2 regions of the Janthinobacterium sp. BJB401 genome follow, and region 2 is predicted to be linked to the other one. Evidence: predicted binding sites of a transcription regulator. Region 2 holds the regulator's gene; the other holds the start of a gene.

Region 1 (15,770 bases), on a different contig from region 2:
GTGCTTTCCGTTCGATGTTTGTGATGCATTTTTGCATCAAGCTGCCGATTTTATGCCTGTTTACTGCATCCTGCAATGCTCGCATAATGGCTGCCCCGCTGTCCCTGCAAGGAATTCCATGTCTGCCCCCACACCGCGCCGCGCCAGCGGCTTGATCCTGCTGACCCTGGCCTTCGGCTTCGTCATGGCCATGCTCGACGTCACTGCCGTCAACGTGGCCTTGTCCGATATCGCGCTGGATTTGCGTATCCCGCTGACGGGCCTGGTCTGGGTGGTCGACGGCTACACCTTGACGTTTGCCGCGCTGCTGCTGGCCGGCGGCGCGCTGGCCGACCGCTACGGGCCGAAAGCCGTGTACCAGGGCGGCCTCGGCGTCTTCATTATTGGTTCGGTGCTGTGCGGTGCCGCGCCCGACGGGCATTTTTTGACGGCGGCGCGCCTGTTGCAGGGCGCGGGCGCGGCCCTGTTCATGCCCAGTTCCCTGAGCCTGCTGACGCACAGCTTTGACGACGAGCGCGAGCGCACGCGCATGCTGGGCGCCTGGTCGGCGCTGGTGGGCGTGGCCGGTGCGTCCGGCCCCCTGATCGGCGGCATCCTCGTGCACCAGTTCGGCTGGCGCAGCGTGTTCTGGGTGAATGTGCCGCTGGGCGTGCTGGCCATCGTCATGGCGCAAGTGCTCTTGGCCGCGCCGGCGCGCCAGCCGCGCGATTTATCGCTGTTCAGCCATGCGCTGGGCGTGGCGGCGCTGGCGGGCCTCAGTTTCGTGCTGATCGAAGGGCCCGTGCTGGGCTGGCTGTCGCCCGGTGTGCTGGCGGCGGGGGCCTTGACGGTGCTGTCGGCCGGGCAATTGCTGCGGCGCGAGCGCAGCGGCAGCCATCCGCTGTTGCCGCGTGCACTGTTTCATAGCAGCAGCTTTGGCGCGGCCAATGGCGTGGGTTTTTTGATCAATTTCTGCGTGTTTGGCCAGCTGTTCTTATTGAGCCTGTTCCTGCAGCAATCGGGCGGCGCCGACGCCTTGCAGTCGGGCTTGCGCCTGCTGCCCATGATGGCGGCTTACACGGTGGGCAATTTCATGGCGGGAAGTATTGCGGCCCGTCACGGCACGCGCTTGCCCATGCTGGCCGGCTTGCTGGTGGGGGCGATGATGGCGCTGTTGCTGATGGGCTTGCGTCCGGGTACGCCGTTTGCGCTGCTGGCGCTGGGCACGGCCATCATGAACGTGGCCATCGGCATCGCCATTCCCGCCATGACGGCCACCGTGATGCGGGTGGCCGGCAAGCAGCATGCGAACAGTGCGGCGGCGGCCCTGAATGCCAACCGGCAAATCGGCGCGCTGGTGGGCGTGGCCCTGATCGGCAGCATCCTGCACATGGTGCAGGACTGGTCGCTGCGTTTGCCGCTGGCCTACGCGACGATTGCCGTTGCGTATGGCCTGGCGGCGGGCCTCGTCTACCGGCACGTGCATCTGCCGAAGGCCGTGGCCGCCTGAAGCGTTATTGCTCGCGCGTGCTGCGCCATTCCACCAGTTCCTCGATGGTCAGGATCGGCATGCCGTGCAGTTCGGCGAAACGTTCGATAGCGTCGCCGCGCATCATGGTGCCGTCCGGGTTAATCAGCTCGCACAGCACGGCGGCCGGGTTCAGGCCCGCCATGCGCGACAGATCGACGGAGCCTTCCGTGTGGCCACGGCGCTCGAGCACGCCACCGGGCGCGGCGCGCAGGGGAAATACGTGGCCGGGGCGCACCAGGTCGGCTGGCTTCGCATTTGGCGCGATGGCGGCGCGGATGGTGGTGACCCGGTCGGCGGCCGACACGCCTGTCGTGACGCCGTCGCGCGCCTCGATGGACACCGTGAACGGCGTGCCGTAGCGGCTGCCGTTGTCGGACGACATGGGCGGCAATTCCAGCGCGCTGACGACGTCCGTCGGCAGGCACAGGCAGACGATGCCGCTGCATTCGCGGATCAAGAGGGCCATGGTTTCATTCGTGAGTTTCTCGGCAGACAGGATCAGGTCGGCTTCGTTTTCACGGTCGAAATCGTCGAGCAGGATGACGGGAATGCCGGCGCGCATGGCGGCCAGGGCGGATTGGATGCGACCTTCCAGATCGTTGGAAAGCAGGGTATAGCTGTTGACTAACATGGTGAAACGCTCCTCGCATAGGCGAAAAACGCTGCAGGGCAAGCGAATAGACGCAGCCGGCCGCATCGACAGGTCGAGCGGACATCGCGTTTACTGCACATCTTCTTTCATCCGGACTATACCGTCGGCCCCGGAATCACACCGGATCTGCTGACCTTATCAGGCGAAACCTGACAAGCGCTCGCGGGCTTGACCGTTGCCGGTCTTACCGCCGGTGGGGAATCGCACCCCGCCCCGAAGACGTATTGTTGTGCCGGTCCACATGACCGGCGGCAATACTTTAGCACAATTGACAAAAGCTGGCAGGGCACTGTTGAGTTTGTTATTCGGCAAAATTGCCTGGGGAAAGCAGTTTTTCCTAAGCTGTTTTTAATGGCGGAAAGACGATTTCAGTGTAAGGTACGCTTACTGAATCTTACCGTTGAGAATACATGAAGCTGAGTAAATTACGCCTGATCTCGGGCGCCGTCTTGCTGGCGTGCGCCTGCATGGCCCAGGCAGAAATCCGTTTGAGCGATCCCTTGCCGCTGGCACCAGAAGTTACCGTCGGAAAACTGCCGAACGGCTTGACCTATTACATCAAGAAAAATGCCCGTCCCGCGCAGAAAGTGGAATTGCGCCTGGTGGTGAAAGCCGGTTCCATCCTGGAAGATGACGACCAGCAAGGCCTGGCGCATTTCACGGAACACATGGCCTTCAATGGCTCCACGCATTTCAAGCGCAATGAACTGATTTCATACCTGCAATCGATCGGCGTGAAGTTCGGCGCCGACTTGAACGCCTACACGAGCTTTGATGAAACCGTGTACGTGCTGCCGATTCCGACGAACAAGAAGGAAAACCTGGAAAAGGGTTTTCTCGTGCTGGAAGACTGGGCGCATGGCTTGAAATTCAATTCGGCCGACATCAACAGCGAGCGCGGCATCGTGCTGGAAGAGGCGCGCCTGGGCAAGGGTGCCAGCGACCGCATGAACAAGGTGCTGTATCCGAAGCTGCTGAACGGTTCGCGCTATGCGGAACGCATGCCGATCGGCAAGGAAACCGTGCTGAAAACCTTCAAGCCGGAAGCCATCAAGCGTTTCTACAAGGATTGGTACCGTCCCGACCTGATGGCCGTGGTGGTGGTCGGTGACGTGGAGCCGAAACAGGCTGAAGCGATGATCCGCCAGCATTTCGGCAAGCTGAAAAACCCCGCGAAACCGCGTCCGCGCCTGTATGCGGAAGTGCCGCAGCGCTCGCAAACGGAAGCGTTGGTGATCACGGACAAGGAAGCGCCGGACGACACCGTCTTTATCCGCTACCCGATCCGCGCCGCGCAGGAACCCGTCACCATCGCCGACTACCGCCGCCAGATGATCGAAAACCTGTACGGGCAAATGCTCAGCGCGCGCATGCAGGAATTGACGCAGCAGGCGAACCCGCCGTTCATCCAGGGCGGCAGCAGCATGGGCAAGCTGGTGCGCGGCTATGAATCGTTCAGCGCGTACGCCTTGCTGGGCAAGGGCGGCGTGCAGCCGGCCGTCGATGCGCTGGTGCAGGAAGACGAGCGGGCGCGCCGCTTCGGTTTCAGCCAGGACGAGCTGGACCGCGCGCGCAAGAACATGCTGCGCAATTACGAGCGCGCATACAGCGAGCGCGACAAGTCCGATTCGGCCGGTTTCGTGGCCGAATATTCGCGCAACTTCCTGGAGCAGGAAGCCATCCCCGGCATCGCCAATGAATTGCTGTACGCGCAGGAACTCTTGCCGCAGGTAACCTTGCAGGAAATCAACGAGACGGTGGCCAAGGTAATTCCCGACCAGCAAAAGAAACTGGTCGTCTTCATGGGCGCCGAGCCGAAAGCAGGCGCCAGCGTCCCGACGCAGCAGCAATTGCTCGACGCCGTGGCGAAAGCCGAGCAGCAAACCATCGAGCCGCGCACGGAAAAAGTGCTGGCCAGCAAGCTGATGGATGGCCCGCCGGCCGGTGGCAGCATCGTCTCGGAAAAGTTGAACAGCGCCATCGGCGTGACGGAACTGACCCTGGGCAATGGCGTGCGCGTGCTGCTCAAACCGACGGACTTCAAGAATGACCAGGTGCTGATGGGCTCGACGCGCTTCGGCGGCCAGTCGCTGTTCGGCGACGCCGATATCTATAACGCCCGCTATGCGAGCGCCGTGGTCGGCAGCATGGGCCTGAAAGACCTGGCGCCGCTGGACTTGCAAAAAGTCTTGGCCGGCAAGACGGTCAACGTGGGCGCGTCGCTGGGCGAGCTGAGCGAAGGCTTTGGCGGCTCGGCCAGCAGCGCCGACGTGGAAGCCATGCTGCAACTGGTGTATTTGTATTTCAACGACGTGCGCAAGGATGCGGGCCTGTACCAGTCCTTCATCGGCAAGCAGCAGGACTTGGCGAAAAACAGCATGGCGCAGCCGGAAGCCGTGTTTTACGACGCCATCCAGCACGCCATGTTTGGCGACAATCCGCGCGTCGACGGCGTGCCGCGCGTGGCCGACTTCGACAAGGTGGGCCTGGACCGCTCGCTGGACATCTTCCGCCAGCGCTTTTCCAGCGCACGCGGCATGACCTTCATCTTCGCGGGCAGCTTCGAGCTCGACAAGATCAAGCCGCTGATCGCCAGCTACCTGGGCACCTTGCCCGTGGCCGACGTGCCGCACGCCTACCGCGACGTGGGCATGCGTCCGGTGACCGGGGTCGTCAAGAAGGATATCTACATGGGCAGCGAGCCGAAAAGCACGATTTCCATCACCTTCAATGGCGACGTGGCGTATTCGGACGAGCAAAAGCTGACCCTGCAGGCGCTGGGCGAAGTGCTGAACCTGAAAGTCATCGAAGTGCTGCGCGAAAAGATGAGCATGATTTATGGCGGCGGCTTTGAAACGTCGATGGGCCAGCATCCGTACGGTCATTATTCCGTGGCCTTGAACTTGCCGACGGGACCCGAAAACGTGGACAAGGTGATCGCCGCCGCCTTTGCCGAAATCAACAAGATGAAGACGGACGGGCCATCGGCGGCCGACCTGGAAAAGGTCAAGCTGAACTGGATTACGCGCCAGCAAAAGTCGCTGCGCGAAAACCGCTACTGGATGAGCCAGTTGATGGGTTCGGTGACGCAGGGGCGCGACCCGGCGCACATCCTGCGCTACGAGCAGCGCGTGCGCGCCATCACGCCGCAAGCCGTCAAACTGGCGGCGCAGCGCTACCTGGACATGCACAATTATGTGCAGGTGGTGCTGTATCCGGAACGTAAAAACGTTGCAGCCAAGTAATCCTCGTGTTTCATCTGCATGGGCGGCAAGGTGACGAAGCTGTTAAACTGCCGCATATTGATGTGATATCGCAATTTAACAAGCAAGGAAATACGATGGCTAAGAAAGAAGAGCTCGATCCGGAAACCCTGGAGTTGATCAACTGGTGTATCGAGGTCGAAGGCTTCCTCGTGGCTGGCGGCGCCACCGTGGCGCAGGCGCAGGACCACATCGAAGAGCAGGTCGAGTGGTTTACCGACCAGTTCTACGACGGCTTGACGCCGGAAGAGGCAGCCAAGGAAGCCTTGGCCTGACCTTTCATCCAGACTTCAGCAAGACATATGCGGGCGGTGCCTGCCGGGCATCAGCCTGGTAGCGCCGCCCGCTTTGCTTTTCTGAAAAGATTTCCACATGGAAATTGTTTATAATTTCACATTTTATTCTTTACCCAGGCTCCCATGACTCTTCGTTCGCGCATTCTCCTCCTGTGTTTCAGCACCTTGCTGGGCATCGTCCTCATCGCTTCATTCTCCTTGTATTCGCTGCGCCAGACCATGATGGCGGAAAGGGTCGAGCAATTGACGGTGCTGGTGGAACTGGCCAATGCCTCGGTGGAAAAGGCATATGCGCTGGAACAGTCGGGCAAGCTCACGCGTGAGCAGGCCCAGCAGCAGGCCAAGCTGGCCATCGGCAGCTTCGTCAAGGACGAGATGTATTATTTCGTGCGCGATTTCAGCACCGACTTGCTGTATGTGCACCCGAATCCCGCGCGCATCGGCACGCCGCAAAAGAACATGAAGCAGTCGGGCGACCGCTACCGCTTGGCCCTGGCCAACAGCCGCATCGGCCTGGTGCAGGCGGACGGCTCGCGTCCCGGCGTGAAGGACCCAGTGGCGAAGATGTATGCCGTGGTGAAATTTGCGCCGTGGGACTGGCTCATCGGCACGGGCACGTATATCGATGACATCAACCACAAGTTCTGGGCCCAGGCGGGCGTGCTGCTGGCCATCGGCGGCGCGCTGATGGTGGTGGTGGGCGCCCTGGCGGCCCTGATGCTGCGCCGTATCCTGGGCCAGCTCGGCGGCGAACCCGACTATGCGGCAGCCATCGTGGCGCAAATCGCCCAGGGCGACCTGACCACGCACATCGATACGCGTCCCGGCGATACCTCCAGTCTGTTGATGGCGATCAAGGCCATGCGCGACAACCTGGCCCATCTGGTAAGCCAGGTGCGCACCGATGCGGAATCCATTTCCACGGCGTCGGGCGAGATTGCTTCGGGCAACCACGACCTGTCGGCGCGCACGGAGCAGCAGGCGGGATCGCTGGAAGAAACGGCCTCGACCATGGAAGAAATGACCTCGACCGTGCGCCAGAATGCGGACAATGCGCGCCAGGCCAACCAGCTGGCCATTTCTGCATCGCAAGTGGCGACGCAGGCGGGCGGCGTGGTGAGCCAGGTGGTCGACACCATGGGCGCCATCAATGCCTCGTCGAAGAAGATCGGCGACATCATCGCCGTCATCGACGGCATCGCCTTCCAGACGAATATCCTGGCCCTGAATGCGGCCGTGGAAGCGGCGCGCGCGGGCGAGCAGGGCCGTGGTTTCGCCGTTGTCGCCAGCGAAGTGCGCAATCTGGCGCAGCGTTCGGCCGCGGCCGCCAAAGAAATCAAGCAATTGATCGACAGTTCTGCCGAGCAAGTGGGCGCCGGTGAAAAACTGGTGGCGCTGGCGGGCGAGACGATGGAAAAAGTCGTCTCCAGCGTGCAGCACGTGACCGATATCGTGGCCGAGATTTCCTCTGCCAGCGCCGAGCAGAGCGCCGGCATCGAGCAGATCAACCAGGCCATCGTCGAGATGGACAACATGACGCAGCAAAACTCGGCCCTGGTCGAGCAGGCGTCGGCGGCGGCGCAGGCGATGAACGAGCAGGCCGCGGGTCTGGCGCAGATCGTCAGCGTGTTCAAGGTGGGTGCGGTGGCGCCGGCAGCGGCAGCGCTACAGCGCAGCGTGCCTGCGGCGCGGCGCCTGACGCGCTAAGCGCTTTTTTCTGTCATACGGGGAACTTATCCCCGGCTCACCTGTCCAAACTTTTTCGTCCGCAAGGGATGCACAGAAGAGGTGAGCATGACAGACGGTTTTTCGTATCACGCGGCGTTCGCCCGCAACCTGGGCTGGGTCACGCAGGCGGAGCAAAATAGCTTGCGCGGCAAGCGCGTGGCCATCGCCGGCATGGGCGGCGTGGGCGGCGTGCACTTGCTGACCCTGGCGCGGCTCGGTATCGGCGCCTTCCACATCGCCGATTTCGACACCTTCGATATCGCCAACTTCAACCGCCAGGCCGGCGCCATGGTGTCCACCCTGGGCCAGCCCAAGGTGGCCGTGCTGGCGCAGATGGCGCGTGACATCAATCCTGAACTTGAGATTAAACAATTTCCCGACGGCATACACGACAGCAACCTGGCCGAGTTCTTCGCCGGTGTCGACCTGTATGTGGACGGCCTGGATTTTTTCGCCTTCCCCGCGCGCCAGGCCACCTTCGCCACGTGCGCCCGCCTGGGCATCCCCGCCATCACGGCCGCGCCGCTGGGCATGGGCACGGCCGTGCTCAGCTTCATGCCGGGCGGCATGACGTTCGAAGAGTATTTCGGCTGGGGCGACTTGCCCGAGGAAGAAAAAGCCCTGCGCTTTCTCGTCGGCCTGGCGCCGGCCGGCTTGCACGCTCCCTACCTGGTCGACCCGTCCGCCATTAATCTGAAAGAGCGGCGCGGGCCGTCGACCATCATGGGCTGCCAGTTGTGCGCGGGCGCGGCCGCCACGGAAGCCTTGAAGATATTGTTAAAGCGGGGCAAGGTGATGGCGGCGCCCCACGGCATGCATTTCGACGCCTATCGCAACAAGCTCGTGCATACCTGGCGTCCCGGCGGCAACCGTCATCCGCTGCAGCGCCTGACGATGGCCATCATCAAGCGGCGCCGCGCGGCGCAGGGGGCATAAATGGCGCAAGCACCGCAGATCGCGCAGATTGATTCTGTGCTGGAAAATATCCTCGACCAGGCGCGCTGGGCTCCCAGCGGCGACAACACGCAGCCGTGGCGCTTTGAAGTCGCGGACCCGCGGCACGTGGTCGTACATGGCTTTGATACGCGCAGCCACTGCGTGTACGACCTCGACGGCCATCCCAGCCAGTTGTCGCTCGGTGCCTTGCTCGAAAGCATGGCGCTGGCGGCCAGCTGTCACGGCTTGCGCATGGAAGCGCGCCGGCGCCTGTCGATGCCCGACACCTTGCCCACCTTCGATGTGCATCTGCTCGACAGCCCGGGCATGCCGCCCGATCCGCTGGCGGCCTTCTTGCCGCAGCGCAGCGTGCAGCGGCGCCGGCTCAGCACGCGCCGCTTGCGCGCCAGCGAAAAGGCGGCGCTGGCGGCCAGCTTGCCGCCGGGCTATGGCGTGCAATGGTTCGAAGGCGGGCGCGCGCGCCTGGCCTGCGCCCGCCTGATGTTCGACAACGCGAAGCTGCGCCTGACCATGCCCGAGGCGCACAAGGTACACCGCGACGTGATCGAATGGGGGGCGCGCTACAGCAGCGACCGCATCCCGGAGCAGGCGCTCGGCGTCGATCCGATGACGGCGCGCCTGATGCGCTGGGTCATGCACAGCTGGCGCCGCGTGGATTTTTTCAATACCTGGCTGGCGGGCACCGTCGCGCCGCGCCTGCAGATGGATTTGCTGCCGGGCCTGTATTGCGGCGCGCATTTCGTGTTGCTGGCCGAGGCGTCACCGAACCATATCGACGATTACGTGGCGGCCGGCCGCGCCATGCAGCGTTTCTGGCTGACGGCCACGCAGCTGGGCCTGCAGTTGCAGCCGGAACTGACGCCGCTGATCTTTGCCCGCTATGTGCGCGAACGGCGCAGCTTTTCACGCACCGATGGCATGCAGGAAATGGCGCAGGAGCTGGCCGTGCAATGCCAGGCCGTGCTGGGGGCGGCGGCATTTGACCGGGCCGTGTTTCTTGGACGCATAGGCGCGGGGCCTGCCGCCAGTGCGCGCTCGCTGCGCCGTCCGCTGCAGGACTTGCTGGTGGCGCCGACGGCGGGGCAGTGAGGCGCGCGCCAGCATCAGCATCAGCATCAGCATCAGCGTCTGCGTCGGCGTCGTGGCGCCAGGCAAGCCAGCGCTGCCAGGCCAGCCGCCAATAGCGGCAAGGTGCCGGGCAGCGGCACTGGCGTGACGCCTGGCACGTAGGCCAGTTCGGAACTGTTCAGCATGTTCAACACGAGGGTGTAGTTGCCCGCCGCCAGATTATCCGTGACGGCGCCGTACTGCCCGCCGCAGGTCGTGCCGACGCCCGTGCCGGTGGGCGCGCCGCAGCCGCTGGGGTCGTAGGTAAACATGTTGCCGCTGGTGAGCGGCGTTTGCGCGTAGCCCGTATTGAGGTTGGCGGCATCGGCCAGTTCGGTGCCGCCCAGGATGCCGGAGCCGAGGTTGCCGTCGGGCGCCCAGTTGAAGACGATCTGGCCATTTTCATCGATGATGGTAAATGTCAGCGCCATGTTGGTGGTGGCCGCCGAGCCCGTCCCGGCCAGCGCGTCCAGGTACAGCTGCATGAAGGGCAGGGCCTGGAAGTCGAAGGCCAGGGTTGCGCCAGGCTGGCCGACGACGAAATTGACCGTCATCGCGGTGCTGGAGCCATTGCGTCCCGAGGCGTCGGCGCTGCCGCCGCCCGTCAGAAAGGTTTCCGCCGCATTCACCGTATGCGTGCTGGTCGAGCCCGGTGGGAAAGGGGGAATTTGCGAAGTGACGATCTGCGCCTCGCCGCGCGCATACGAGGCGTTGCCCATGCCTTGCCGGGTAAAGTCGTTTTCTCCCTTGGTAACGGCGCCGCGCTTCGCTTGCAGCGCGTCGATCTCGTTGCTGCCGCCATTGATGATGCTGCTGCCGTTGAGCGTGGCGGTGGTGCGCGACAGGTCGATATTGCTGAGCAAGCTGGTGGAACCGGTGGGATTGCTGATGACCAGGCCAAAGACACTGGTGTACGAATAGCCGTAGGCGGCGGCACTGGCAGTGCCGCTGCTGGCCAGCAGCAGAAAAGCTAACAGGACTGTTGGCAGCCGGGTGCAAGAAAATATAGTCATGAAAATCCTCATCTCCTGGTCGGCCGCGTTGTAAGGAAAACCGACAGGTTTGCCACATAAAAAAGGCGAGGAGAGCCCCCTCGCCTGTGAGTCCCCCTGTTGCCTGGTTCAGGCGGCAACCTTGCGGCGGCGGGCATAGCCCAGGCCAGCCAGACCCAGGCCCAGCAAGGCCAGGGTGCCTGGTTCCGGTGTCGCTTGCTGTTTCACCAGATCCACGCTTTCCACCGCATTCAAGGTCAGGGTGTAGTTGCCAGCTATCAGAGCATTGCTGACGGAACTGAAGTTGCTGCCGCACACCGTGCCGACACCGGTGCCCGTGGGCGTGCCGCAGCCGGAGGGGTCGTAGGTAAACAGCTTGCCGCGCGTGAGGAAATTGGTCGCCAGGCTGGTGTTCAGGTTGGCGCCATCGGCATTTTCCGTGCCGCCGAAGATGGAGCCGAGCACGCCATCGGGAGCCCAGTTGAACACGGTCAGGCCAGCCGCGTCCGTGATGGTGAAAGTGACGACAATATTGGCCGTCGCCGTGGACAGCTGGCCGACCGTGCTTTGCAGGAAGACCTGCATGAACGGCGAGGCCAGGAAGTCAAAGCTCAAGGTTGCCGTGGGTGAACCGACGACGAAATCGACGGAAAAGCCCGTGGTCGAGCCGTTGCGCCCGGAAGCATCGGCCGTGCCGGCGGGGCCTGCGAGGTGGGCTTCGGCCACGTTCACCACCTGGGTGGAGGTGGAGCCGGGCGGGAACGAAGGGAACTGCGTGCTGACGATCTGCGCATCGCCGCGCGAATAGGTGTTGGTGGGGCCTTGCTGCGTGAAGTCATTCTCGCCCTTGGTGACCGCGCCGACGTTGGCGCGCGGGGCATCGAGCGAGCCGGAGCCGCCATTGATGACGCTTACGCCATTCAGGGTGGCCGTGCTGCGCGAGATGGTGGTGCTGTTGGCCACCGTGATCTGGCCCGTTGGCACGGCGATCACCAGGCCGAAGATGTTGTTGTAGGAATAGCCGTAGGCGCCCGCCTGTGCGCTACCGGCGGCGCACAGCATGGCCAGTGCCGCTGCGGCCGGGAGCAGTTTCAGTTTCGAGAGTTTCATTGTATTCACCTCGTGGTTGAGTGAGTCTGGGAGTCTTGCTTGAGTCCTGTCGGCAGGTGCTCATGGCCAGATCTAAGCGACTTCCATGCCAACGCATGAGGTTCTTTTGAAATCAAGGACTTGGCGTGCTTTTGTTGACGTGCTGCAGGTGTTGTCGGACGCTCTGTAAGAAAAACCGACGCCGCCCGTCAAGGCAGGCCGCCTGGTGGCAACGAGCCCAGCAGGGCGTGCATATGGGGCAGCAAGCGTTGTCCTGGCACATAGTTGCGCATGGCCGTGGCCAGCTGGCGCGCCGCCAGCCTGGCTCGGCCATCGTCGAGCATGCGCGTGGCGGCATGGCGCAGGGCGGTTTCCTGGAAGCGGTCGGCACGCAGCAGCAGTCCGGCGCCGGCCCCGGCGATGCCGTGCATGTTGAGGAATTGATCAAGGTTGCCGGCGATGCCGATGACGGGCACGCCCGCCGTCAGCGCCTGCTGGCTGGTGGGGCTGCCGCCGTTGCAGATCACCAAGCTGGCGCGCCGGGCGGCCGTGTCGCCGGGCAGAAAGGGCGCGACATAGGCATTCGGCGGCACGGCGTCGACGCGGATGGTGCCGGCCGTGGCCGCCAGTACGGTGACGGGCAGGGGCGCCAGCGCGCGCAGCACGCGTGGCAGCAATTGCCCCTGGCCGGAGCTGCCCAGGGTGACATAGATGATGGGGCGTCCGCTGCTCAGTTCCGGGCGCTGCCACCAGTCGGGCAAATCAAGCGGCGGCGCCCAGATGACGGCGCCCAGGTAGTCGTGCGTGGCCGGCATGGCTTGCGGCGGAAACAGTTGCGGAATATCCGCGTACAAGGTGCGGTCGGCATCCGTATAGATGCGCCGCAAGTCGCTGCCCAAGGATGGCAGGCCATGGCGGCGGCGCACGCGGTTCAGGGGCACGGCGTGCGAGGCGAAGGCCAGCGGGCGGATCAGGCGGAACAGGGGATTGGCCAGCCAGATGGGCAGCATGCCCGTCAGGGGCAGGCTGGGCACCGTGTAGTGCTGGCGCACCCAGGGACTCCAGTAGGCATTGCTGACGGTAATGTAGGGAATGCGCTGCAGGCGCGCGCTGACCGACAGCGACAGGCGGAAGTCGCCGATGACCAGATCGGGCTGGACGGCATTGAGCAGGCGCAAGTCGTCTTCCACATACGCGTGCAGCGTACTTTCTGTATAGACGGGCTTGCCGTGCGCCAGCGCCTGCAGAAATTGCAGCGATGAAATACTGTCGATGCGCCAGCGCCGGAAGGGCGCTTGCTTGAAGCAAAAGTCATAGCCGTCGGCACAGGCAAAATGCACCTCGTACTTGTCCTCGTCCAGGCCCTGGGCCAGGCTCAGGGGACGGCCGACGTGGGCCAGGGTCACTGCCTCGGCCATAAAGAGGATTTTCTTGCGCGCCATGGAAATCGCTTGCACTCGTAGCTGGAGGGGATGCTTGTCAAGTTGGAGTGGCGCCACGCCGTTTAGTTCCCTGCAGCGTGCCACTGGCGGGCGCCAGGATTTGGCCGCATCGGCTACAGTGGGGCAAAGGAGGCCACCATGCAGCCACAATTCCATCTTGACCCGTTGCGTGCGCACAGCACGCCCGAACCCGATATGCCGCCACCGCCGGAAGGCGACCCGCTCACGCCGCCGCCGGAACAGCCGCCCCACATTGATCCCGTGCCGGTCGAGGAGCCGACGCCGCCGCCGCCGCCCGTGAAAATGCATTGAGTGGTTTTCGGACCGTTGCACCGCGCCATGGCCTGCGGAGGGGGGACGCGCGCCGCGTTTATTTCCTATCGGAAATGGACTGCGGGGCGGCCGCCGGCGCCACGCCATTTAAACAACAAAAACGTCAATAAATGTTGCCGACTGGATACAAATCAAACGCTAACTGTCGAGTGTCATGCGGCCGTCACGATTCTGTTCTTATAATGAGACATCATAAAAATTCTTGTACAGGAGACCATCGTGGGCAATTCCTTGCATAACAAAATCTACCTGGGCCGGCGGCCTGTGATCACCAGCAAAAACCTTTTGGCGCTGGCGCTGGCGGGCGCCGTGGCGGGTTGCGGCCTGGCCTGGCTGCTGCTGCGCAGCTATAAATAAGGGCTGTCCAGCCCGTCTTTCAGCCATCCGTTCGCCGCGCGGGCGGAGACTGATTCACGTTGCCTGTTGCCGATGCGCAGCGGGGCGCGTACCATGGGGGCCGAACACCTGGCCTTTTATGGAAAAGTAATGAAGAACGAGAAATTAACAACCGATGAATATGACGCGCTGGAGCAAGTTGCACGCGGCATCAAGACCGAGCGCCCCAGTGCTTGCGTGGCCCGCAATGCCAAGCGCCTGTCCGGCCTGAAGCTGCTCAGCTATGCACGCGATGGCCGTCTGTCCATCACCGAGAAAGCACAACAACTGTTGTTCCTGCGCCGCTGCATCATGGGGCTGCGCGCTGTCGCCACCGATCCGCTGACCAAGCTGGAGTCGGACGTGGCGTATTTCCTGGGCAAGAAAGCCCACATCGTGGCGCGCGCCGAAGGCGAAGGCCACGACATTTCCGACAAGGGCCGCGAATCGCTGGCCGACATCGACACCCTGGGTCTGTAAGGCTCACAACCGGCCCTCGTGGCCGGTTTTCACATCTTCCCTCACTTTTAATTTCCCCTTTGGAGAGCACTTTGGATAGCGCGATGAACTGGTCGGCCCACGAACTGACGATGACGGTCCTGATGACGCCTGATATGGCCAATTTTTCCGGTAACGTGCACGGCGGCACCATCCTGAAATACCTCGACAGCGTCGCCTATGCCTGCGCCAGCCGCTATTCGGGCAGCTATGTGGTGACCCTGTCGGTGGACCAGGTGATGTTCCTGCAGCCTATCCACGTGGGCGAGCTGGTGACGTTCCTCGCGTCGATCAATTACACGGGGACGACGTCGATGGAAGTGGGTATCCGCGTGGTGACGGAAAACATCCAGCAGCGCCTGGTGCGCCATGCCAACAGCTGCTATTTCACGATGGTGGCCGTGGACGCCAACCGCAAGCCCGTGGCCGTGCCGCCACTGGTGCTGGAGACGCCGGAGCAGCACGCGCGCTTCGAACAGGCCAAGCTGCGCAAGCTGTCGCGCCAGAAGGTGTCGAAAAAATAAATGCGGCGGACATGAAAAAACGGCCACCAGAGTGATCTGGCGGCCGTTTTTTATTGCCTGCCGCCTGTGGGCGGCATGGCGCCGTGATTAACGGTCGCCGTAGCTGCGGCGTGCGCCGTCGGTGCTGCGCGGGTTGGAACCCTTGTAGCCGCCGCCGGTGCTCGGTGCGCCGTCTTTGCGTGGTGCGCCTGGCTTGCTGAACGTGCGTTGGCCTGGCTTCGCGCCGCCACGGTTGTCGCCTGGTTTCCAGCCGCCTGGACGGGCGCTCGAACGTGGTGCCGACGCCGTTTTCTTAGGCTCGAAACCTTCGATGACATTGACCGGGATCAATTGCTTAGTGAAGCGTTCGATGCGCTTGACGTTCATGCCTTCAGCGTGGTTCACCAGCGAGATGGCCAGGCCATTGCGGCCAGCGCGGCCGGTACGGCCGATGCGGTGGACGTAGTCTTCCGGGAACTTCGGCAGGTCGTAGTTGAACACGTGGGTGATCGTTGGCACGTCGATACCGCGGGCGGCAACGTCGGTGGCAACCAGCACTTTGACCTGGCCGCGACGCATGCCGTCCAGGGTGCGGTTACGCGCGCCCTGATGCATGTCGCCGTGCAAGGCGGCAGCCGAGAAACCGGCGATGTTCAGGCGGTCGGCGATGGTGTCGGCGTCACGCTTGGTGGCGGTAAACACAACAGCCTGGTCCAGCGATTCGTCGCGCAGCAGGTGGTCCAGCAGGCGATTCTTGTGCGACAGGTCGTCGACGAAGTGAACGCGCTGGGTGATGTTTTCATGCTTGTTGCTCGAGCTTGCCACCTGGATGACCAGCGGGTTCTTCGTGATGCGGCGGGCCATGTTGCCAACGACGCCGTCCAGGGTTGCCGAGAACAGCATGGTTTGACGGCCTTCTGGCGTCGCTTCCACGATTTTTTCGATGTCGTCGATGAAACCCATGTCCAGCATGCGGTCGGCTTCGTCCAGCACCAGGATTTCCAGTTGCGAGAAGTCGATCTTGC
Region 2 (15,770 bases):
GCACGGCTTTCTTGCCGCCCGCATTCATGGCCACGTTGCCGCCGATACATGAAGCGTGCGCCGAGGTCGGGTCGACGGCGAAGACGAAGCCGGCCTTTTCCGCCGCTTCCGACACCTTGTTCGTGATCACGCCCGCGCCCGAATTGATCGTCGCGTATTCGTGGCTCAATCCCGGCAAGACCGTCATTTCCACGGCGCCCAGGGTGATGAGTTTTTCCGTGTTGATGACGGCCGACATCGGCGTCAATGGAATCGCGCCGCCCGTGTAGCCGGTGCCGCCGCCGCGCGGGATGATGGTCAGCCCCAGCTCGATACAGCCTTTGACGAGACCGGCCATTTCCTCTTCCGTGTCGGGCGTGAGCACGACGAACGGGTATTCCACGCGCCAGTCGGTGGCGTCCGTCACGTGCGACACGCGCGTCATGCCGTCGAAGCGCACATTGTGCTTTTCCGTGTAGCGGCCCAGCACCTTGACCGTGCGCTTGCGCAAGTCATAGGTCTTGCGGAATTCGTCGCCAAAGTCGGCCACGGCCTTGCTGGCCGCTTTCAGCAGCAGCTCCACATTGGCGCTGCGCGCCTTGGCGACTTCCGGCGCTTCGCCACTGGCAGCGACGTCGCCGCCGGCCGCATCGATGCCCAGGCGGCGTTTGTCGACTTCGGCCAGGCGGTGATGCAAGGCATCGATCAAGCCCTGGCGGCGCTTCGGATTGTCGAGCAAGTCATCCTGCAGGTAGGGATTGCGGCGCACGACCCAGATGTCGCCCAGCACCTCGTACAGCATGCGGGCCGAACGGCCCGTCTGGCGGGCGCCGCGCAGCTCGTCGAGCAGGCGCCAGGAGTCCTCCCCCAACAGGCGTATGACGATCTCGCGATCGGAAAACGACGTGTAGTTATACGGGATTTCGCGCAGGCGGCTTGCTGCGGGACCATTGGGCGTTTCTGCCAGTAAAGCTTGGATATGTGCGGGAGCGTTCATGGAGTGTGGTGACGATGTGGACTGGACCCTAAAGGCCCATTTTATCTTATTGCGCCGCACCATGCGGGAACAGCCTTATTCCGCCCAAGGTTTAAGCACCTCATCCGCTACCATAGCAAATATGGAAAAGCCCTATTTTTCATGAATAAAAAACCAGACTTGCTGATTTTTCGACGCAAAAATGCCAAGAACAGGACTCTACTACAAACTATCGAACTGCCCAAAAATGGGGCAAACTGGCGTTGCATTACGCCCCGTTTGCGTGCCACTACGCCAGCATTTGTCCAATCCGGTGCCATACGCCATCAGGCACGTAGAGCAGCAAGCCCGTCATGGTCAGGTAGCGCGCGCACTTGCCGACGGCCATGTAGGCCACGCTGGGCCAGAACGGCAGCTTGAGCCAGCCTGCCAGGGTGCACAGGGGGTCGCCCACGATGGGCAGCCAGGCCAGCAGCATGGTCTTGGCGCCATAGCGGGCCAGCCAGCGGAACCAGCGCGTGTCGCGCTCCTTGGCAAACGCCTGCTTGGCCCGGTAGCCGAGCCAGTAGTCGACGATGCCGCCCAGGGTGTTGCCCAGGGTGGCGACGCCGATGGCGGCCCAGAACAGCGCGGGATTGGCCTTGATGACGGCAAACACGGCCGGCTCCGAGCCGAGCGGCAACAAGGTGGCGGAAATAAAGCTGATCAGAAAGACCGATGTCAGCCCGACTTCCGGCGCTGCGATCAGCTGCAGCAGCCAGGCGATTGCGGATTCGATCATGGAACACTTCGCGATGCGGTAAGGCTCTCCATTATAATGAAGAGCAGCTTGCGCGCCGCACAATCCGCGCCGGCCGGCAAAGGCATACCCGCCCGCAGTTCCACAGAGCATTATTGTCGCCAGGCTATCCGCCGCGGCGCCGCCGCTATCGCCCGACACGCTCCAGACCCTTTCTGGCCCAGAATCACTTGCTTGCAGACTATGAACATCGACTACCTCAAGAAAATCCTGACCGCCCGCGTCTATGACGTCGCTACTGAAACGCCGCTGGAACTGGCCCCTGCCCTGTCGCAGCGCCTGAACAACCAGATTTACTTCAAGCGCGAAGACATGCAAAGCGTGTTCAGTTTCAAGATTCGTGGCGCCTACAACAAGATGTCCAAGCTCAGCGAAGCGGAACGCAAACGCGGCGTGATTTGCGCCTCGGCCGGCAACCATGCCCAGGGTGTGGCCCTGTCGGCCGCGCGCATGGGTTGCCGCGCCGTCATCGTCATGCCGACCACCACGCCGCTGGTGAAAGTCGAGGCGGTCAAGGGGCGCGGCGGCGTGAACGTGGAAGTGGTGCTGCACGGCGAGTCCTACACGGATGCCTACAACCATGCGCTGACCCTGGAAAAGGAACAGAAGCTGACCTTCGTGCACCCGTTCGACGACCCGGACGTGATCGCCGGCCAAGGCACGATCGGCATGGAAATCCTGCGCCAGCATGCCGGCCCCATCCACGCCATCTTCGCCCCCATCGGCGGCGGCGGCTTGATCGCCGGCATTGCCGCCTACGTGAAACAGATTCGTCCCGACATCAAGATCATCGGCGTGCAAAGCGTCGATTCGAACGCCATGGCCCGCTCGCTCAAGGCCGGCGAACGCGTGACCCTGAACGACGTGGGCCTGTTTGCCGACGGCACGGCCGTGCGCCTTGCCGGCGAGGAAACCTTCCGCCTGGTGCAGGCGTATGTCGATGAAATCATCACGGTCGACACGGACGCCATCTGCGCCGCCATCAAGGATGTGTTTACGGACACGCGCTCCATCCTGGAACCATCGGGCGCACTGGCCATCGCCGGCGCCAAGGCCTATGTGGAACGGGCCAGCCTGACCAAGCATCCCGTCAACAATGAAACCCTGGTCACCATCGCCAGCGGCGCGAACATGAATTTCGACCGGCTGCGTTTTGTGGCGGAACGGGCTGAACTGGGCGAATTCCGCGAAGCCGTGTTTGCCGTCACCATGCGCGAACAGCGGGGCAGCTTCAAGCGCTTCTGCTCGCTCATCGGCGCGCGCAACGTGACGGAATTTAACTATCGCATCAGCGATGAAAAAGCCGCGCACGTGTTCGTCGGCATTCAAATTGCCGACCGGCATGAGTCGAGCGTGCTGGCCAAGACTTTCGAGGAACACGAATTCAAGACCCTGGACCTGACCCACGACGAGCTGGCCAAGTCGCACATCCGCCACCTGGTCGGCGGCAAGAGCCGGCTGGCGCAAGACGAGCTGCTGTACCGCTTCGAGTTCCCCGAACGGCCGGGTGCACTGATGCGCTTCCTCGACAGCATGGCGCCGAACTGGAATATTTCACTTTGCCACTACCGCAGCCAGGGCGGCGACGTGGGCCGCATCCTGATCGGCCTGCAAGTGCCGCCAGACGAGATGGGAGAGTTCGCCCGCTTCCTCGATACCCTGGGCTACCGTTACTGGGATGAGAGCAGCAATCCTGTGTACAAACTGTTCCTGGGGTAAATAGTTAGTAACCCAACTGCAAATGCTGGGGTCGGACCCTGCAGGGTCCGACCCCGGTCCTTGCCGTTGGGTTGAAATAGGCTACCATGCGTCCTTGACCGAACTACGCCACACGACCATGACCACCACCAACGATCTCGCCGAACTGTCTCCCCTGGGCAAAAGCTCCGCCTACCGCACCGATTACGCGCCGGAATTGCTGTTTCCGATTCCGCGCCAGGGCAAGCGCGACGAGCTGGAACTGCACGGCACTTTGCCCTTCTTCGGCCTCGATATCTGGAATGCGTATGAACTGTCGTGGCTGAATCAGCGCGGCAAGCCGCAGGTGGCCATTGCCAAGGTCAGCGCGCCGGCCGATTCGCCCAACATCATCGAATCGAAATCGTTCAAGCTGTACCTGAACTCGTTCAACCAGACCAAGCTCGATAGCGCGGATGCGCTGCTGGCCCTGCTCAAGCAGGATTTATCGAACGGTTTCGGCGCGCCCGTGCACGTGGAACTGACCTTGCAGGAAGATTTCGGCAAGCTGAAAATGGGCGAATTCAACGGCGTGCTGCTCGACCGCCTGGATCTGGAAATCACGCAATACACGCCCTCGCCGCAGCTCTTGAAGGCGGCGTTCGATGATGCGCCCGTGGAAGAAAAACTCGTTTCGCACCTGCTCAAATCGAATTGCCTGGTGACGGGCCAGCCCGACTGGGGCAGCGTGCAGATCGAGTATGCGGGACCGCAGATCAACCAGGAAAGCCTGTTGCGCTACCTGATCGGTTTCCGCGAGCACAATGAATTCCACGAGCAATGCGTGGAGCGCATCTTTGTCGATATCTTGCGCCAGTGCAAGCCGCAAAAACTGTCCGTGTATGCGCGCTATACGCGCCGCGGCGGCCTCGATATCAATCCCTGGCGCAGCAACTTCAGCACGGGAGCGATGCCGGGCAATCTGCGCAATGCGCGCCAGTAACATTGATTGAGTAACATCGCGCAACACCACGAAACCATGCCAACAGGAATGTTGACTGTGTTTTAAAACAACGTTGCAGTAGTGCCGCAGAGCATGTCACAGACGGTGAAAAATCGGAAAATCGGCATTCGGCGGCGGAAAAACCGGTGCGCCGCGTGTTTTTAATCAGGAAATAGCCGATACATGCCGATGTTATTTTTTTGCTAAAATGATGGCTACGCGGGCTGTAGCGCCCACTGCGCCCGCAGCGGGCGTATACTGTTGAGAATTGGCGTTACAGGCCGCCGAAACAGGCCTATAATTCGGCTCGCAAGCCCTCTGCGCATTGCACCATTTCATTGAGTGTCATGACTAATCTTAGCAAAATATTATCCCTCGAAAACGTCCTGCTGGACCTGGAAGTCTCCAGTAAAAAGCGCGCCTTCGAGCAAGCCGGCCTGATCTTCGAAAACAATTACGGCATCGCCCGCTCTACCGTCTCGGACAATCTGTTTGCCCGCGAACGCCTGGGCTCGACTGGCCTGGGCCATGGCGTGGCCGTGCCGCATGGCAGAGTCAAGGGCAGCAAAACCTTGAAATCGCCGCTGGGCGCCTTCGTGCGTCTGGCCGAGCCGATTCCGTTCGAGTCGCCCGATGGCAAGCCCGTCAATCTGCTGTTTTTCCTGCTGATTCCCGATCATGTCACCCAGCAACATCTGGAAATCCTGTCGGAAATCGCCGAAATGTTTTCCGACGATGCCTTCCGTACGGCGCTGGCCACGGATCCGGAACCGAAATCCGTGCATTCGCGCATCGTCAATTGGCAACCCAGTCTGCAAGCGGCGGGTTAAACTTCAGGTATTCCTCCACTCCTGAAGAAGACTGCCATGTTGCAAACGCCGCTGACGATACAACGCCTGTACGACGACAATCGTGAAAGTCTGCAACTGGGCTGGTTCGCCGGCTTCCCCGGCGGCGAGCGCCTGATCTCGGGCGACGTCTCGTCGGCCGCCGACCAGGTGGGCCACTTGAACCTGATCCATCCGGGCCGCATCCAGGTCTTTGGCCACCAGGAAATCAATTACTACCAGCGCCTGAAGGTCAACACGCGCACCCACGTGATTGGCGAGCTGATCGCCGGCGGGCCGCCCGCGCTGATCATTGCGCAGGGGCTGGAAACGCCGCCCGACATCCTCGCCATCTGCGACGAGCAAAACATCCCCCTGTTCTCCACCCCGCTGCCGGCCGCGCAAGTGATCGACTTCCTGCGCGTCTACCTGTCGAAAAAGCTGGCGCAACGCATCATCATGCATGGCGTGTTCATGGACGTGCTGGGCGTGGGCGTGCTGATCACGGGCGATTCGGGCCTGGGCAAGAGCGAGCTGGGCCTGGAGCTGATTTCACGCAGCCACGGCCTGGTGGCCGACGACGCCGTCGAATTCTCGCGCATCGCGCCCAACATGATCGAAGGCCGCTGCCCGCCGCTGCTGCAAAACCTGCTGGAAGTGCGGGGACTGGGTTTACTCGACATCAAGGCCATCTTTGGCGAAACGGCCGTGCGCCGCAAGATGCGCCTGAAGCTGATCGTCCACCTGGTGCGCCGCAACGCGCTGGAAGAAGAAGTCGAGCGCCTGCCCTTCCTGTTCCCCACGGAAGACGTGCTGGGCTTGCCCGTGCGCAAGGTCGTCATCCCCGTCGCCGCCGGCCGCAACATTGCCGTGCTGCTGGAAGCGGCCGTGCGCAATACGATTCTGCAACTGCGCGGCATCGATACCTTGCAGGAGTTCATGGAGCGGCAACGTTTGGCAATGAGTGGCGATTAATTACCGGGGTCCGACCCGACGGGTCTGACCCCACATTGACTCGAACAATAATTGCAATAATTTGTAAAGATAATTGCCTTGGGAGCAGAGCGTCGATCTTTATTGTATGATCGGCGTATGCATATCGTCCTTATCACCGGAATATCCGGCTCCGGTAAATCCGTCGCGCTCAATGTGCTGGAAGATACCGGTTACTATTGTGTCGACAACCTGCCACCGGCCTTGCTGCCCAGCCTGGTGCAAACCCTGCTCGACGAAGGCACACCGCAACTGGCCGTCGCCGTCGATGCGCGCAGCGCCGAGTCGCTGACCAGCCTGCCGCACAATGTGGCTCTGCTGCGCGACCAGGGGCACGACGTCAAGGTCATGTTCCTGACGGCGACCACGCATTCGCTGGTGGCGCGCTTCTCGGAAACGCGGCGCAGCCATCCGCTGTCGCACGAATTGCGTCCGAACCAGAATCCCGCCAGCCGCCGCACCCTGATCGAGTGCATCTCGGAAGAACGCGAACGCCTGTCGGCCATCGAACAGCTGGGCCATGTGATCGATACGTCGGAACTGAGCGCCAACAAGCTGCGTGCCTGGATCAAGGATATCGTCGCCTCCGAGCGCGCGCCGCTGACCCTGTTCTTCGAATCGTTCGCCTTCAAGCTGGGCGTGCCGCTGGACGCCGATTTCGTCTTCGACGTGCGGGCCTTGCCGAATCCCTATTACGACCTGGCGCTGCGCCCGCTCGACGGCCGCGACGCGCCCGTGATCGCCTTCCTCGACGCGCAGCCGAGCGCGCTGGAACTGCTGGCAGACATCCGCGCCTTCATCGAAAAATGGTTGCCGTCATTCAAATCCGACAACCGCAGCTACCTGACGGTGGCGCTCGGTTGCACGGGCGGCCAGCACCGTTCCGTGTACATGGCGGAACGGCTGGCGCAGTACTTCGGCCCCAACGAAAGAGTCGTGCTGCGCCACCGCGAACGCTCCTAGTTAATTCAGGTGGCGCAGCGGATGCGCTTGAGCCGGCCAGACGGGGGCAAAGAAGCGCGCCACCTTGGCCGTGTCGACCTCGTCCAGGCTGGCAGGATTCCAGCGCGGCGCATTGTCCTTGTCGACCACCAGCGCGCGCACGCCTTCGAGCACTTCGCCATGCTCGAAGTTATGGCGCACCACCGTGCGCTCCAGACGCAGGCAATCGGCCACGCCCAGGTGAGCGCCCCGCTGCAGCAATTCCAGGGTCACCGACATCATCAAGGGCGAACGCAGGCGCATGGCCGCCAGCGCCTTGGTGGCGAATGCGCTGTCGTCCTGCGCCAGCGAGGCCATGATGGCAGCCACGGACGGCGCGCCGAAATGGCGGTCCAGCGCCGCGCGCGCCGTCGCCAGGGAAGATACCCCCGCCCCGGCCTGGAACGGCGCCGCCAGCGCCTTGATGGCCACCGGCAAGGCCTCGCCCGGCGTCGAGTCGAACAGGGCCAGCAGCGCCCCCATCTGCGCCTCGGGCAGGTAGACATCGGCCAGACCCGTGTACAGGGCGTCGGCCGCGTTGATGGTCAGGCCCGTCAAGCCCAGGTACAGGCCCAGCTGGCCGGCCAGGCGGGACAGGAAATAACTGCCGCCCACGTCGGGGAACAAGCCGATATTAACTTCCGGCATGGCCATGCGCGTGCGGCCCGTGACGATGCGCAGGCGGTTGCCTGGCCCGGCTTGCGCCACGCCCATGCCGCCGCCCATCACCACGCCGTCCATCACGGCAATATACGGTTTCGGATAGAAATGAATCACATGATTTAAGGCGTATTCTTCCGTAAAGAAATCTTCCAGCAAGGCGCTGCCGCCTTGCGGCGTGGCAAGGCCCGCATCGTAAAAGAAGCGGATGTCGCCGCCGGCGCACAGGGCTTTTTCGCTGCTCGATCGAATAACGACGGCGTCCACGTGCGGATCGTCGCGCCAGGCCAGCAGGACCGCGCTCAGGGCGCGCACCATCTCCAGCGACAGGGAATTCAAGGCTTTCGGACGGTCGAGCACGATGTGCCCGGTGCGGTTGCGGATGGAGGTCTGGACGAAGTCGCTCATGGCAGGCAGGAAAGAAGTGAAAGTGCAAACATTCTAGCCCTTGCGCGGGGAAGATTGCGTTCAACAGGTCCAGGCGCAAAAAAGGGCGCAAGATGTGCGCCCTTAGTTGATCACAACTGCTGGAAGCGGGTGGCCTTAAACGGCGACGACGGCGTCTTCCTCGGAGTTGTCTGGCAGATGCTTGATCGCCTCTTTACCGTGCCCTTGCACTTTGGTTTTGTATTTCATCACTTGCCTATCGAGCTTGTCGATCAGGGTATCGATCGCGGCGTACAGGTCGTGCGCCAGGCTTTCCACATAGACAGTCTTGCCACTCAAACGCAGGTTGACTTCAGCCTTTTGACGTTTTTCTTTCTCTTTGAGGTTATCCACGGTCAGAATCACGGCGATATCGATAACTTGATCGAAATGACGTTTCACGCGCTCCAGCTTCGTTTGTACGTATTCACGGATGGCTGGTGTCACTTCGAGATGATGTCCGCTGATGGTGAGATTCATACACACTCCTAAAGATGATCGGGTTCGTGCGGTCCATCCTATCCGGCCCGCAGAGGAACCGAAAAAAACTTACAAACACTTACGCAGGCTCACTGGCGGAATTTTCAACGCTTCCCGGTATTTGGCAACAGTACGTCGCGCAATCACCATGCCTTGTTCCCCCAGCATGTCCGCAATCTTACTGTCGGATAAAGGATTTTTAGGGTCTTCTGCTCCTGTCAGTTGCACGATCAATGCCCGTATCGCCGTCGATGACGCTTCGCCCCCCGCTTCGGTGGCGACGTGGCTACCAAAGAAATATTTCAACTCGAACATGCCGTGCGGGGTCAGCATGTACTTTTGAGTTGTTACCCGCGAGATAGTACTCTCGTGTAAACCCAGTGTATCAGCTATTTCACGGAGCACAAGGGGGCGCATGGCAACGGCCCCATGCGAGAAAAAGTTCTTTTGTCTTTCTACTATCGCCTGTGCCACGCGCAGGATGGTGTCGAAGCGCTGGCGCATATTCTTGATCAGCCACTTGGCTTCCTGCAACTGTGCGCCCATGGCGCCCTCGCCCTTGCCCTGCTTGAGCAGGTTGGCGTACATGGCGTTGACGCGCAGGCGCGGCATGACGTCGTTGTTCAGGGTCACTTGCCAGCCATTGCGCGCGCGCTTGACGACGACGTCGGGCACCACGTAATCGGACACGTCCGAGGCGAATACGGCACCCGGATGCGGATTGCACTGGCGAATCACCGTCTGCGCCTCGCGCAAGTCTTCATCGTCGCAATCGAGGGCTTTTTTCAGCTTGTTGAAATCGCGCTGGGCAAACCAGGCCAGGTGCTTTTCCACGATGACGAGGGCCATGCGCCGCGTCACCATGGCGATGTGCGGCAAGCGCTTGATTTGCAGGGCCAGGCATTCGGACGCATTGCGCGCGCCCACGCCCGGCGGATCGAAACTTTGCAGCAGCGACAAGGCCGTGCGCATCTCGTCGGCGTCGATTTCCAGCTCTTCCGGCAGGCGCGCCAGGATGTCGTCGAGCGACTCTTCCAGGTAGCCATTGTCGTCGAGCGCGTCGATGATCAGCTCGACCAGTGCGCGGTCGCGCAATTCAAGCACCGTCACGCGCATCTGCTCCATCAGGTGCTCACGCAGGGTGCAGTGATGGGCTTCCAATTGCGGACGCGAATCTTCGTCGTCGGGCGCCTTGCCGCGGCTCGCCTCGCTCCAGTCGCTGTCGCCGCCCTCGGCTGCGGCCGGACTGTCGCCCGCCTCGCCATCAAAAGTTTCCGCTTCGGCCGGCGCGGCGGGCGCTTCCTGGCCTGGCGGCTGGGGCGGCGCTTCGGCCGGCGCCGCCGTGGAACTCAAGGCGCCATCGGACAGCAGGCGCAGCGAACGGTCGAGCGGATCATCGAGGCGTTCGAGCAAGGGATTGTCCGTCAGCAATTGCTCTAGTTCCTGGTGCAATTCCAGGGTAGACAATTGCAACAGGCGTATCGATTGCTGCAACTGCGGCGTCAGTGCCAGGTGCTGCGAAGTGCGCAGCTGCAATGATTGTTTCATTGGCTTACATGCGGAAGTGTTCGCCCAGATAGACCCGGCGTACCGACTCGTTCGCGATGATGTCGTCGGGGCGTCCCGACGCCAGCACCGAGCCCTGGTTGATGATGTAGGCACGGTCGCAGATACCCAGCGTCTCGCGCACATTATGATCGGTGATCAGCACGCCGATATTGCGCTCCTTCAAGAAACGCACGATGCGCTGGATCTCGATCACGGCGATCGGATCGACGCCGGCGAACGGCTCGTCGAGCAGCACGAAACGGGGATCGGTGGCCAGCGCACGGGCGATTTCCACGCGGCGGCGCTCGCCGCCCGACAGGGACAAGGCCTGGTTCTCGCGCAACTTTTCAATCTGCAAGTCGGCCAGCAATTTATCCAGGCGCTCCTCGATCTCGGCCTTCTTCAAAGGACGGCCTTCGACGGTCTGGATTTCCAGCACGGCGCGGATATTGTCTTCCACCGTCAGCTTGCGAAAGACGGACGCTTCCTGCGGCAGGTAGGACAGGCCCATCTGCGCGCGGCGGTGGATCGGCAGGCTGGAAATGTCCACGCCGCTGATATCGATGCTGCCGCCATCGGACGGCACCAGGCCGACGATCATGTAGAACGAGGTGGTCTTGCCGGCACCGTTCGGGCCCAGCAACCCCACCACTTCGCCGCATTCGACTTGCAGCGAGACATCATGCACGACTTGCCGCTTGCCATAGGTTTTTTGCAGACCGCGAACGATCAGGGTGCTGCCGCAACGTGTATTTTCCATTATTTCTTTCCTGGCGCGGGCGTGGCCGGCGCTTTCTCCGCCGCCGGCGCCTTGGTCTTCGGCTGGATCACCATGCGCACGCTGCCGCCATCGGGCGTGCTGGTGCCGCTGTTGGAATTTTCCATCGCAAACACTTCCTTGCGGCTGTCATACGAGATGAAGGCGCCGTTGGCCACGTCGGTCACTTTCGTGCCTTCCAGGCGCGTCAACTTGGCCCGGGAAAACAGTTTCACCACTTCCGTCTTGTTGTCGTATTCCACGCGCTCCGCTTCGCCTTCGACCCACAGGTCGCCCGCGCCATCGCGCTTCTGGCGGAAGGTGGCCAGCTTGCCGGGATCGGCCCAGAAGGTAATGAACTGGTAGCCTTGCGGATCTTCCGTGATCAGGGCCCGGCCCGCCTTCATGGTCAGGGTGCCCTTCACCAGCACGACGTCGCCCGTCAGGGTGCGCACCTGCTTGACGTCATCGACGTGGCCGCTGCGTGCCGTGATGACGGCTTCCTTCTCGGAATCGGCCTTCTCGGCATGCGCCACGCCCATGATGGCCAGGGAAAATACGGTCAACAGCAAGATCTTCTTCATAGTATGGTTTCCTTGTTTCATTCTGTCATTTTGCCGCCGCGGCCGGGCGCGGTTTCGGCGGTAGGACCATGCGCAGCGCATTCTGCACTTCCACCACGCCGGTGGCGTTATTGGCCTTCATGCCGACGCCATTGAGGCGCGAGGCGCCCGTCAGGATATCGACAGGCACGTCCGTTTCCATTCTTTCCTCATCCGGGAACACCGTCAGCGCTTCCGTCCTGACTGTCAGGTTCTGCGCCTTCGGACTGGCCACGCGGTCGATCACGACCTTGCGGTGCAGTTGCAGCCGGGTATTGTCCTGGTCGATATGCGCCAGTTCCGCGTTCATGTTCAACGGCGGCATGCCTGGCGTGAGCTTGCGCACGAAGGGCTGGTCGATATCGGACGAATCGTCGGCCGGATAATGCGTGAGCTTGGTGCCCGACACGATATAGCTGGGTTTGCCCGTCAAATCCATGCGCACCAGGCTGAAATTGGTGATGAAATAATCGGGCTCATCCAAATGTTTGCTGGCCTTGATGTCCTGGCTATTCTTGTTCATCACTTCGAGCAGCCAAAAGCTGGCCAGCGCGACAACAACCGCGCCCAGCAGGGTAAAAATCGTGCGCCAGCGATGGGCGCCTCCTGGCTTACGCATAGGGTTTCACACTTTCCAATATCACTGGCGGCAAGGCGCGCCTCACTCCAGGAACGGCGCCATGACGCGCACATAGTTGTCCTGGGCGCGCAGCAGGAATTCGCAGATCTCGCGCACGGCGCCGCGGCCGCCGCCGGCCTGCGTCACATGGTGCGCCAGGCCCTGCACTTCCGGACGCCCGCCCGGCACGCTGACGGCAAAACCGACGCGCTTCAGGATGGGGGCATCGATGACGTCGTCGCCGATATAGCCGCATTGCTCTTCCGTCAAGCCCGTCAGCGCCAGCAGTTCGCGAAACGGCGTCAGCTTGTCGTGGCCGCCCTGGTGCACATGGGTAATGCCCAGGTCCTGCGCGCGGCGCGCCGTGATGGCCGAGCGGCGCGCGCTGATGATGGCCGTCTGCACGCCCGATTCCTGCAGCAGCTTGATGCCCAGGCCATCATACACATTAAACGTTTTCATCATCTCGCCGTCCGGGCCGAAATGCAGGCTGCCGTCGGTGAGCACGCCATCGACGTCAAAGATCATCAGTCTGACCTTGGCCGCGCGTGCCAGATTGTCCGCTACGCTGTCCATCAGATCACCTTCGCTTGCGTCAAATCATGGATATGCAGCGCGCCCACCAGCTTGCCGTCGGCATCGACGACCAGCATCTGGTTGATGCGGAACTGCTCCATCACGGCCACGGCATCGACGGCCAGGCGTTCGGGCGCGATGCTGCGCGGCTGCGCATGCATGACGTCGCGGATCGCCACTTGCGTGAAATCCTGCACGCGCTCGAACATGCGGCGCAAGTCGCCATCCGTAAACACGCCCACAGGGCGGTTGTCCGCGTCGACGACGGCCGTCATGCCCATGCCCTTCTTCGTCATTTCTTCCAGCGCCTGCAGCAGGGATGCCTGCACGGGCACTTGCGGCACCCGTTCGCCGCTGCGCATGACGTCATGCACGTGCGTGAGCAGGCGGCGGCCCAGGGCACCACCCGGATGCGAGCGGGCGAAATCTTCTTCCTTGAAGCCGCGCAAGTCGAGCAAGGCCACGGCGAGCGCGTCGCCCAGGGCCAGGGTGACGGTGGTGCTGGCCGTCGGCGCCAGGTTCAGCGGACAGGCTTCTTTTTCAACAGAAACATCCAGGTGCACGTCGGCCAGCTGGGCCAGGCTGGAATTCGGTTTACCCGTCATGGAAATGAGCACGCCGCCCATGCGCTTGACGACGGGCATGATGGCCATCAGTTCCGACGACTCGCCGGAGTACGATATGGCAATAAAAGCATCTTCCGAGGTGACCATGCCCAGGTCGCCATGGGCAGCTTCGGCCGGATGCACGAACAGGGCCGGCGTGCCGGTGGAAGCGAGGGTGGCGGCAATCTTGCGCGCGATATGGCCGGATTTGCCGATGCCCGAGACGACGACTCTTCCTTTGCATTGCAGCAACAGCGCCACGGCGCGGCCCACGCTGTCGTCCGTGGCCAGGCGCGCGTGCAGCGCAACGATGGCGTCGGACTCGATCTGCAAGGTGGTGCGGGCCAGCGCGACAGCGCGCTCGGTCGTCGCTTGCATGTCAATTCGATCAAAAGCTTTCAGCATTGTTTTTTCATGGGTTACACTCATGCCCAAAGTATAAACGAATTAGGAAAGCAAAAAACTTGCCAGTCACAACAAACAACGATTTCCATTGACCGTACCGGGCAACCCATGTTTTCCTCGCTTGAACTGACCCTGATGTTACTCGGCAGCGCCGTGCTGGGCGTGGTCGCTTTCAGAATGTTGCATTTGCCGCCCATGCTGGGCTACCTGGCCGTTGGCATCGTCATCGGCCCCCACGCGCTGGGCCTGGCGGCGGAAAACGAGGCCAGCCACACCTTGGCCGAATTCGGCGTCGTCTTCCTGATGTTTTCCATCGGGCTCGAATTTTCCCTGCCCAAGTTCCTCGCCATGCGGCGCATCGTCTTCGGCCTTGGCATGGCGCAGGTGGTCACCACCATCATCGCCACCGTCGTCTTCGGCTGGCTCGTCGGACATTACCTGTCCGCCTACATCCACCTGAGCTGGCAGGCCGCCTTCGCCCTGGGCGGTGCGCTGGCCATGTCGTCGACGGCCATCGTCTCGAAAATGCTCACGGAACGGCTGGAGCTCGAAAGCGAACACGGCCGCAAGATCATCGGCATCTTGCTGTTCCAGGACCTGGCCGTCGTGCCCCTGCTGATCCTGATTCCCGCCCTCACGCGCGATTCGGACAACCTGGCCGAAACCCTGGCCTGGGCCGGCGGCAAGGCCCTCGTCGTACTGATCCTGCTGCTGTTCATCGGCCAGAAACTGGTGCGCGGCTGGCTCACCATCGTCGCCAAGCGCCGCTCGCAAGAATTGTTCATGCTCAACCTGCTGCTGATTACCCTCGGTGCGGCGTGGATCACGGAGCGGGCCGGGCTGTCGCTGGCCCTCGGCGCGTTTGTAGCCGGCATGCTCATTTCCGAGACGGAATTCAAGCACCAGGTGGAAGAGGATATCAAGCCCTTCCGCGACGTGCTGCTGGGCCTGTTCTTCATCACCGTCGGCATGTTGCTCAATATCCGCGTGGTGCTCGATAACTGGTGGCTCGTGCTGCTCTTGCTGTGCGGTCCCGTGCTGCTGAAATTCGCCCTGATAGCGGGCCTGGCCCGGCTGTTCGGGTCCAGCAACGGCGTGGCCCTGCGCACGGGGCTGGGACTGGCGCAGGCGGGCGAGTTCGGCTTCGTGCTGCTGAACCTGGCTGGCGGCATCAAGCTGATGGACCCGTTCGTCGTGCAGGTGGTGCTGGCGTCGATGGTGCTGTCGATGCTGGTGGCGCCCTTCCTCATCGCCAAGTCCGACGCCATCGTCATGAAACTGGCGGCCAACGACTGGATGATGCAATCGCTGGCGCTGACCAAGATCGCCACGCGCACCATGGCCTCGCAGAAACACGTGCTGATCGCCGGCTTCGGGCGCAGCGGGCAAAGCCTGGCCACCCTGCTGGCGGAAGAAAAGATCGAATACCACGCGTTGGATCTGGACCCCGAGCGGGTGCAGGAAGCGCAGCTGGCCGGAGCGCATGTCTCGTATGGCGACGCGGGACGGCGCGAAAGCCTGGTGGCGGCCGGCATCTACCGGGCCAGCGCCGTGGTGATCACGTACGCCAACACGCCCTCGGCCTTGAAATTATTGCATTTGCTTAACGAAATGGCGCCGACCTTGCCCGTCATCGTGCGCAGCCACGACGATACCGACCTCGACCAATTGAAGAAGGCGGGCGCGGCCGAAGTGGTGCCGGAATTGATGGAAGGCAGTCTGATGCTCGCTTCGCACGCGCTGATCATGATGGGCGTGCCCCTGCGCCGCGTGGTGCACCGGGTGCAGGCGGCGCGCGAGGAGCGTTATGCGTCCCTGCGCGGCTATTTCCACGGTTCCAGCGACGCGGGTGACGAT

The links. The regulator sigma-54, encoded in region 2, starts transcription at its own class of promoters, with help from an activator protein. The targets are predictions, from matches to a motif close to TGGCANGNAANCTGCTTT.
Region 1: HWE17_RS16810 (EDSAP-1 family PEP-CTERM protein) is a predicted target of sigma-54. The motif match lies at 11,689-11,706, and genes of this name have one in related genera.

What each region holds. Positions count from the first base shown of each region.
Region 1 covers NZ_JABXFH010000025.1:11,347-27,116, forward strand. Annotated here, with positions in the region: gene HWE17_RS16770 (MFS transporter) at 119-1,489, shown strand; gene ribB (3,4-dihydroxy-2-butanone-4-phosphate synthase) at 1,494-2,141, opposite strand; FMN riboswitch at 2,237-2,387, opposite strand; gene HWE17_RS16780 (pitrilysin family protein) at 2,573-5,407, shown strand; gene HWE17_RS16785 (hypothetical protein) at 5,503-5,700, shown strand; gene HWE17_RS16790 (methyl-accepting chemotaxis protein) at 5,845-7,428, shown strand; gene HWE17_RS16795 (ThiF family adenylyltransferase) at 7,516-8,385, shown strand; gene HWE17_RS16800 (nitroreductase family protein) at 8,386-9,495, shown strand; gene HWE17_RS16805 (EDSAP-1 family PEP-CTERM protein) at 9,528-10,526, opposite strand; gene HWE17_RS16810 (EDSAP-1 family PEP-CTERM protein) at 10,635-11,615, opposite strand; gene HWE17_RS16815 (glycosyltransferase) at 11,804-13,036, opposite strand; gene HWE17_RS16820 (hypothetical protein) at 13,175-13,348, shown strand; gene HWE17_RS16825 (hypothetical protein) at 13,589-13,726, shown strand; gene HWE17_RS16830 (hypothetical protein) at 13,856-14,224, shown strand; gene HWE17_RS16835 (acyl-CoA thioesterase) at 14,308-14,766, shown strand; gene HWE17_RS16840 (DEAD/DEAH box helicase) at 14,854-15,770, opposite strand, start outside.
Region 2 covers NZ_JABXFH010000002.1:210,077-225,846, reverse strand. Annotated here, with positions in the region: gene HWE17_RS02715 (DUF3683 domain-containing protein) at 1-976, opposite strand, end outside; gene HWE17_RS02710 (YqaA family protein) at 1,245-1,736, opposite strand; gene ilvA (threonine ammonia-lyase, biosynthetic) at 1,938-3,473, shown strand; gene queF (NADPH-dependent 7-cyano-7-deazaguanine reductase QueF) at 3,592-4,434, shown strand; gene HWE17_RS02695 (PTS sugar transporter subunit IIA) at 4,782-5,264, shown strand; gene hprK (HPr(Ser) kinase/phosphatase) at 5,301-6,236, shown strand; gene rapZ (RNase adapter RapZ) at 6,354-7,217, shown strand; gene HWE17_RS02680 (enoyl-CoA hydratase/isomerase family protein) at 7,218-8,303, opposite strand; gene raiA (ribosome-associated translation inhibitor RaiA) at 8,439-8,801, opposite strand; gene HWE17_RS02670 (RNA polymerase factor sigma-54) at 8,871-10,349, opposite strand; gene lptB (LPS export ABC transporter ATP-binding protein) at 10,354-11,109, opposite strand; gene lptA (lipopolysaccharide transport periplasmic protein LptA) at 11,109-11,690, opposite strand; gene lptC (LPS export ABC transporter periplasmic protein LptC) at 11,716-12,327, opposite strand; gene HWE17_RS02650 (HAD family hydrolase) at 12,370-12,903, opposite strand; gene HWE17_RS02645 (SIS domain-containing protein) at 12,903-13,913, opposite strand; gene HWE17_RS02640 (monovalent cation:proton antiporter family protein) at 14,022-15,770, shown strand, end outside.